DNA from 2 places in the Streptomyces sp. NPDC018610 genome. Region 1 is predicted to be linked to the other one. Evidence: predicted binding sites of a transcription regulator. Region 1 holds the regulator's gene; the other holds the start of a gene.

Region 1 (3,408 bases):
GGATGCCCGCGCTCTTGGCCTTCTTCACCTGTGCGGCGATGGCGTGCGAGTCGACAGCGTCGAGCAGGATGACGTCGACCTTCTCGTCGATCATCTTCTGCATCTGCTCGGCCTGCTTGGACGCGCTGGCCCCGGCGTTGGCGTAGTCGACGACGCCCTGCTTGTTGGTCAGCTCGGCGACCTTGCTCCGGATGATCGGGGCGTCGAACTTGTCGTACCGCGTGTTGGCGGTCTCCGGCAGCAGCAGGCCCACCTTCACGTCGTTGCCCTTCGTCGGGCTCGCGTCGCCACCGCTGCCCGACCCTCCGAGCGCCCCGCAGGCGGCCAGTGAGAGGGACAGCGTGGACGCGGCCACGGCTATGGCGATACGACGCATCGAGGTGCTCACTTCTGGTGCCTTCCGGACGAGGACGCAGCATTGCGACCCAGGTGACTGAAAAGCCAACGCGGCAGCCGGTACCGGCGTCAAGCCGTACCACTTAACGAGATGGCAACACCACATTCCGCTTCAGGTGTGAAAACCTCGGGGAGCCTTACGGAATCATCTCCAAACGCCCTTTACGGACTCTCCACGGACAGCGGCCCCCGCCCACCCGCGAGTTCGCCCCCTTCCCTCCGGCCTCACCGAAGGGCCCGCCGGAGCCGCGCCGAAGGGCCCTCGGACACCCCTTGAAGGGTTCTCGGGCACCCGCTGAGGGGTTTTCGGACACCCGCCGAAAGCCCCTCGGCGCCCGCCGGAACGGCACCGGGAAAGCCCAGCGGAGAGCCCGCGGACGCACTCCGGAAAGGGCCGGGAGAGGTGCGCCGAGGGGCGGCGGACCCGCGTCGGGAGCCCCGGGAGAGGCCCCCGAAGGGCTTGCGGAGGCGCACCCGGGAGGCTTTCGGGCAGGCACGGCGAAGGGCCGGGAGAGCGATGTCTCCCGGCCCTTCGTCCGCTGTTCCCGGCGCGCCCGCCGGCCTCGGGCCGGCCTGCCGGTCCCGCTAGTCCGACTGCTGCTGCCGCTTGGGCCGCCACACCACCAGCGCGCTGGTCTGCTGGACCTCCTGGTAGGGGACCAGATCCCGGCGGTAGGAGGCGTGGACGGCGGCCTCCCGCTGGCGCATCGTGGCCGCCGCGCCCTCCAGGGCGGACTGGAGTTCCGCGACCCGCGCCTGCAGCGCGGCGACCTGGTTCTCCAGTTCGATGATCCGCTTGATGCCCGCCAGGTTGATGCCCTCGTCCTGCGACAACTGCTGCACCTGACGGAGCAGTTCGATGTCGCGGGCCGAGTAGCGGCGGCCCCGGCCGGCGGTGCGGTCGGGTGAGACCAGGCCCAGCCGGTCGTACTGGCGGAGGGTCTGGGGGTGCAGCCCGGACAGCTGCGCCGCCACGGAGATGACGTACACCGGTGTGTCTTCCGTCAGTTCATACGGGTTACGACGGCGGCCGTCCATCTCCCTCAAGCTCCCTTCGCGGCCTCGAACAGCTCCGCCCGCGGGTCCTCGCCCGCGGTCGCCTCGCGGTACGCCTCCAGCGCGTCACGAGCCTTCCCCGACACGTCCTTCGGGACACTCACCTCGACGGTGACCAAGAGGTCGCCCCGGGTGCCGTCCTTGCGGACCGCTCCCTTGCCGCGGGCCCGCATCGTACGCCCGTTCGGTGTGCCCGGAGGCAGCTTCAGCGTCACCGGCGGGCCGCCGAGCGTCGGCACCCGCACCTCGCCGCCGAGCGCGGCCTCGTCGAACGTGACCGGCACCGTGACGGTGAGGTTGTCGTCCTTGCGGCCGAAGACCGGGTGCTCCCCGACGTGCACCACCACGTACAGGTCGCCCGCCGGGCCGCCGCGCTCGCCCGGAGCGCCCTTGCCGCGCAGCCGGATGCGCTGCCCGTCCGACACCCCGGCCGGGATGCGGACCTGCATCGTCCGGGACGACTTGGCGCGCCCGGAGCCCTTGCAGACCTCGCACGGGTTCTCCGCGATCAGCCCGCGGCCCTTGCAGTCCGGGCACGGGTCGGTCAGCGAGAAGCCACCGCCCGAACCGCGCGCCACCTGACCGGTGCCGACGCAGGTCGGGCACACGCGCGGTGTGCCGTTGGCGTCGCCGGTGCCCGAACAGGCCTTGCACGGCGCCTGCGAGGACATCCGCAGCGGAACCGTGGCGCCCTCGATGGCCTCGGTGAAGCTCAGCGTGACCTCGGACTCGATGTCCTGGCCGCGGCGTGGCTGCGTACGCGTGCCCGCGCCCGCCCCGCCCCGGTTGAACAGGCCTCCGAAGACGTCGCCGAGCCCGCCGCCGAAGCCGCCGCTCTGACCGCCGCCCCCGCCCTGGGCACCCCCGAAGAGGTCGCCCAGGTCGAAGTTGAAGGAACCGCCGCCCGGCCCGGGACGGAAGCCGCCGCCCGCGAACAGGGCGCGCGCCTCGTCGTACTCCTTGCGCTTCTTGGGGTCACCGAGGACGTCGTTCGCCTCGGAGATCTCCTTGAAACGTTCCTCCGCCTTGGCGTTGCCCTTGTTGGCGTCCGGGTGGAACTCGCGGGCGAGCTTCCGGTACGCCTTCTTGATCTCGGCCTCGGTGGCGTCCTTGGGGACGCCGAGGACCTTGTAGTAGTCCTTCTCGATGAAGTCCTTGGTGCTCATCCCCGACGTCCCTCCTCTCGTGCGTCGCGTGCTCCTGCGTCAGCCCTCGTCCGGGCCACCGCTGTCCTTGTCGTCGGCCTGCTCGGCGGCCTTGTCCGTGCCGGACTCGTCCGCCGCCTTGACCGTCTGCGCTCCCGGCTGCGGCTCGGCCACCGCCACCCGCGCGGGGCGGATGGTGCGCTCGCCGATCCGGTACCCGGGCTGCAGGATCGCCACGCACGTCGTCTCGGTGACGTCCGGCGCGTAGCTGTGCATCAGCGCCTCGTGGATCGTCGGGTCGAAGGGCTCGCCCTCCTTGCCGAACTGCTGCAGCCCCATCTTGGCGGCCACGGTCTCCAGCGACTCGCCGACGGACTTGAAACCGCCCACCAGTTCGCCGTGTTCCCGGGCGCGCCCGATGTCGTCGAGGACGGGCAGCAGCTCGGTCAGGAGGTTCGCGATGGCGATCTCCTTGACCGCGATGCGGTCCCGCTCGACCCGGCGCCGGTAGTTCTGGTACTCGGCCTGGAGCCGCTGGAGGTCCGCGGTGCGCTCGCCGAGCGCGGTGCGCACCTGGTCCAGCTGGGCCGTCAGGCCGGCCTTCTCGCTCGCGTCCCCGGCCGGGGCCGCCCCCTCCTCGGAGGAGGAGGCGGCCTTCGGCTCGGCGTCGTCAGGGGTGGCGCCGGAGGGGACGTCGGGCTTCTCCTCGAAACCCGGGGTCTCCTCCGTCACGCGGCACCGTCCTTGCGCTCGTCGTCGACGATCTCGGCGTCCACCACGTCGTCGTCGGCCTTCGCCTGGCCGGCGCCCG
Region 2 (3,408 bases), on a different contig from region 1:
CACGATCCGGCCGGGCAGCGCCCCGACGTACGTACGCCGGTGGCCGCGCACCTCGGCCTCGTCGCGGACCCCGCCCAGGGCGACGCGGACGAACTTGCGGCCCATGGCGTGGGCGACGGACTCGCCCAGCGACGTCTTGCCGACGCCGGGCGGACCGACCAGCGCCAGGACGGCGCCGCCGCGCCGGCCGCCGATCACCCCGAGCCCCCGGTCGCCGCGGCGCTTGCGCACCGCCAGGTACTCGGTGATCCGCTCCTTCACGTCCTCCAGGCCGGCGTGCTCGGCGTCCAGGACCGCCTTGGCGCCCTGGATGTCGTACGTGTCGTCGGTCCGCTCGTTCCAGGGCATCTCCAGGACCGTGTCCAGCCAGGTGCGGATCCAGGAGCCCTCGGGCGACTGCTCGGAGGCGCGCTCCAGCTTGTCGACCTCCTTGAGGGCGGCCTCACGGACCTTCTCCGGCAGGTCGGCCGCCTCGACGCGGGCGCGGTAGTCGTCGGACTCCTCGCCCTCCGTCTCGCCGTTCAGCTCGCGCAGCTCCTTGCGGACGGCCTCGAGCTGACGGCGCAGCAGGAACTCGCGCTGCTGCTTGTCGACGCCCTCCTGGACGTCCTTGGCGATCGTCTCGGCCACGTCCTGCTCGGCGAGGTGGTCGCGCAGGTGCCGGATGGCGAGCCGGAGCCGGGCCACCGGGTCGGCGGTCTCCAGCAGCTCGACCTTCTGCCCGGTGGTCAGGAACGGCGAGTACCCGGAGTTGTCGGCGAGCTGGGACACGTCGTCGATGGCCTGCACGCGGTCCACGACCTGCCAGGCGCCGCGCTTGCGCAGCCAGGCGGTGGCCAGGGCCTTGTACTCCTTGACCAGTTCGGTGACGTGGCCGGGCAGGGGCTCCGGCGCGCTCTCGTCGATCCGGGAGCCCTCGACCCACAGCGCCGCGCCCGGACCGGTGGTCCCGGCGCCGATCCTCACCCGGCTCCGGCCGCGGATCAGCGCGCCGGGGTCGCCGTCGGCGAGCCGGCCGACCTGCTCGACGGTGCCGAGGACGCCGGTCGTCGCGTACGTCCCCTCGACCCGCGGCACCAGCAGCACCCTGGGCTTCCCGGGCTCGTCGCGGGCGGCGGCCTGCGCGGCCTCCACCGCGGCCCGCACCTCGGCGTCGCTCAGGTCGAGCGGGACCACCATCCCGGGCAGCACGACCTCGTCGTCGAGCGGCAGCACGGGCAGGACGATCGGTGTGAACGCCGTGGACTCAGCAGCCATGATCTCCCCTTCGGCAGTCAAGTTGAGTTATGCCGACTCAATGCACGGGGCGCCCTCGATTGTTCCCCGACCCGTGTTCGCCGTGAGCGATCACCCGGAGACGGAGCGGAAGCGGCAGGTCAGGGCCGGGACGGCCCGCGACACGGGCCGGCCGGGCCGGGGCCGTACGGGCGAGACACCGGCCGGAGCGGACACCGAGACCGACGGTTCGGACGAGCGAGACGACGGCTCGGAGAAGCGTGACGACGGCTCGGAGGAGCGTGACGACGGTTCGGAGGAGCGAGACGACGGTTCGAGCGGGCGAGTCGTCGGCCCCCCCCGGCAGGAGGGCCGACCCCGCGACCCGGCAACAGGCGTCACCGGCCGTCACCCTTAATTCACGTGGCGGTCCAGGCCCGTTGGGGCAGGATGACCCCATGACCGCCTCGTACGAGACTCCCGTGGTGCTGGACCGTCGCGAGGGCCCGCACGGCGAGGTCGTGCTGCGCCGGCACGGCGCGCTGCTGCAGATCATCGCCAACGGCTGCTTCCTGATGGACACCTCCGACGGCCGCTCCGAGCGGCTGCTGGTCGACGCCGCCCTGGACGCCCTGGACGGCCGCCGGGCGCCGCACCTGCTGATCGGCGGGCTCGGCGTCGGCTTCTCCCTGGCGCACGCCGCGGCCGACCCGCGCTGGGGCCGGATCACCGTCGTCGAGCGGGAACAGGCCGTCATCGACTGGCACCGGGACGGCCCGCTGTCCGAACTGACCGCACGGGCGCTGGCCGATCCGCGCACCGCGATCGTCGGAGCCGATCTGCTCGATTACGTCAATGAGACATCCGACACTTTCGACGCGCTGTGCCTCGACATCGACAACGGCCCCGACTGGACCGTCACCGAGGGCAACCAGGGGCTGTACCGGCCGGCCGGACTCACGGGCTGCGCAAGGGTGTTGAGACCCGGCGGAGTGCTCGCGGTGTGGTCGGCGAAGCCGTCTCCGGAATTTGAAGGAACCTTGTGGAATGTCGGATTCCAACAGGTGCGCACCGAAGAGATCCCCGTTGCCCGGGGCGTTCCCGACGTGGTGCACCTCGCCGTCAGACCTGGATAGCAAAGCCGCGGTGACTCCCCGTACGCTGCTTCCCTGACGCCGATCATTCAAGCGTCAATCGCAACCATGCGCAGTCAAGGAATCACCCCACGGATTCCGGAAGCACACCTCAGGGGCGGGCGATGGAGCAGACACACACCTCGCACAACGGCACGACGGCCGGCCCGGGCGCACAGCGCCGGGTTCTGGTGGTCGAGGACGATCAGACCATCTTGGACGCCATCGCCACCCGCCTGCGCGCCGAGGGATTCCTGGTGCAAACGGCGGGCGACGGTCCGGCCGCGGTCGACACCGCCGAGGCCTGGCAGCCCGATCTGCTGATCCTCGACATCATGCTGCCCGGGTTCGACGGACTGGAGGTCTGCCGCCGGGTGCAGGCCCAGCGGCCGGTGCCGGTGCTGATGCTCACCGCGCGCGACGACGAGACCGACATGCTGGTCGGCCTCGGGGTCGGCGCCGACGACTACATGACGAAGCCCTTCTCGATGCGGGAGCTGGCGGCGCGGGTGCACGTGCTGCTGCGCCGCATGGAGCGCGCGGCGCTGGCCGCCGCGACCCCGCGCAGCGGCATCCTGCGCCTGGGCGAGCTGGAGATCGACCACGCGCAGCGCAGGGTGCGGGTGCGCAGCGAGGACGTCCACCTGACGCCGACGGAGTTCGACCTCCTGGTGTGCCTGGCGAACACCCCGCGCGCGGTGCTCTCCCGTGAGCAGCTGCTGGCCGAGGTGTGGGACTGGGCGGACGCCTCCGGCACCCGCACCGTCGACAGCCACATCAAGGCGCTGCGCCGGAAGATCGGCGCCGAGCGGATCCGCACGGTGCACGGCGTGGGCTACGCGCTGGAGACGCCGACCCCATGAGCACGGGGCGGCCGGCCGTACGGCGGGACCGGCGGGAGCCCGCGCGGCGGAGCCGGCAGGAACCCCCGCGCCGGGACCGGCGCGACCCCCGGGACGGCGCGCGCCGCCTCCCGGTCGGCGCCAGGCTGGGCTTCTCGGTCAAGACGAAGCTCGGCACGCTGGTCGTCATCTCGGTGCTGATCACGACGGGGCTGTCG

What was found. Region 1 encodes HspR, which represses chaperone genes until heat shock. Its sites were predicted from a motif close to TTGAGNNNNNNNNNCTCAA; they were not measured.
Region 2: a site for HspR is predicted at 1,280-1,298, ahead of lon (endopeptidase La). Genes of this name have one in related genera too.

What each region holds. Positions count from the first base shown of each region.
Region 1 is NZ_JBISAL010000003.1:207,473-210,880, forward strand. Features, by position in the region: gene ACH5A8_RS10450 (sugar ABC transporter substrate-binding protein) at 1-376, opposite strand, end outside; gene ACH5A8_RS10455 (heat shock protein transcriptional repressor HspR) at 982-1,434, opposite strand; gene dnaJ (molecular chaperone DnaJ) at 1,440-2,618, opposite strand; gene grpE (nucleotide exchange factor GrpE) at 2,658-3,329, opposite strand; gene dnaK (molecular chaperone DnaK) at 3,326-3,408, opposite strand, start outside.
Region 2 is NZ_JBISAL010000011.1:290,176-293,583, reverse strand. Features, by position in the region: gene lon (endopeptidase La) at 1-1,257, opposite strand, end outside; gene ACH5A8_RS27760 (spermidine synthase) at 1,674-2,351, shown strand; gene ACH5A8_RS27755 (response regulator transcription factor) at 2,474-3,211, shown strand; gene ACH5A8_RS27750 (ATP-binding protein) at 3,208-3,408, shown strand, end outside.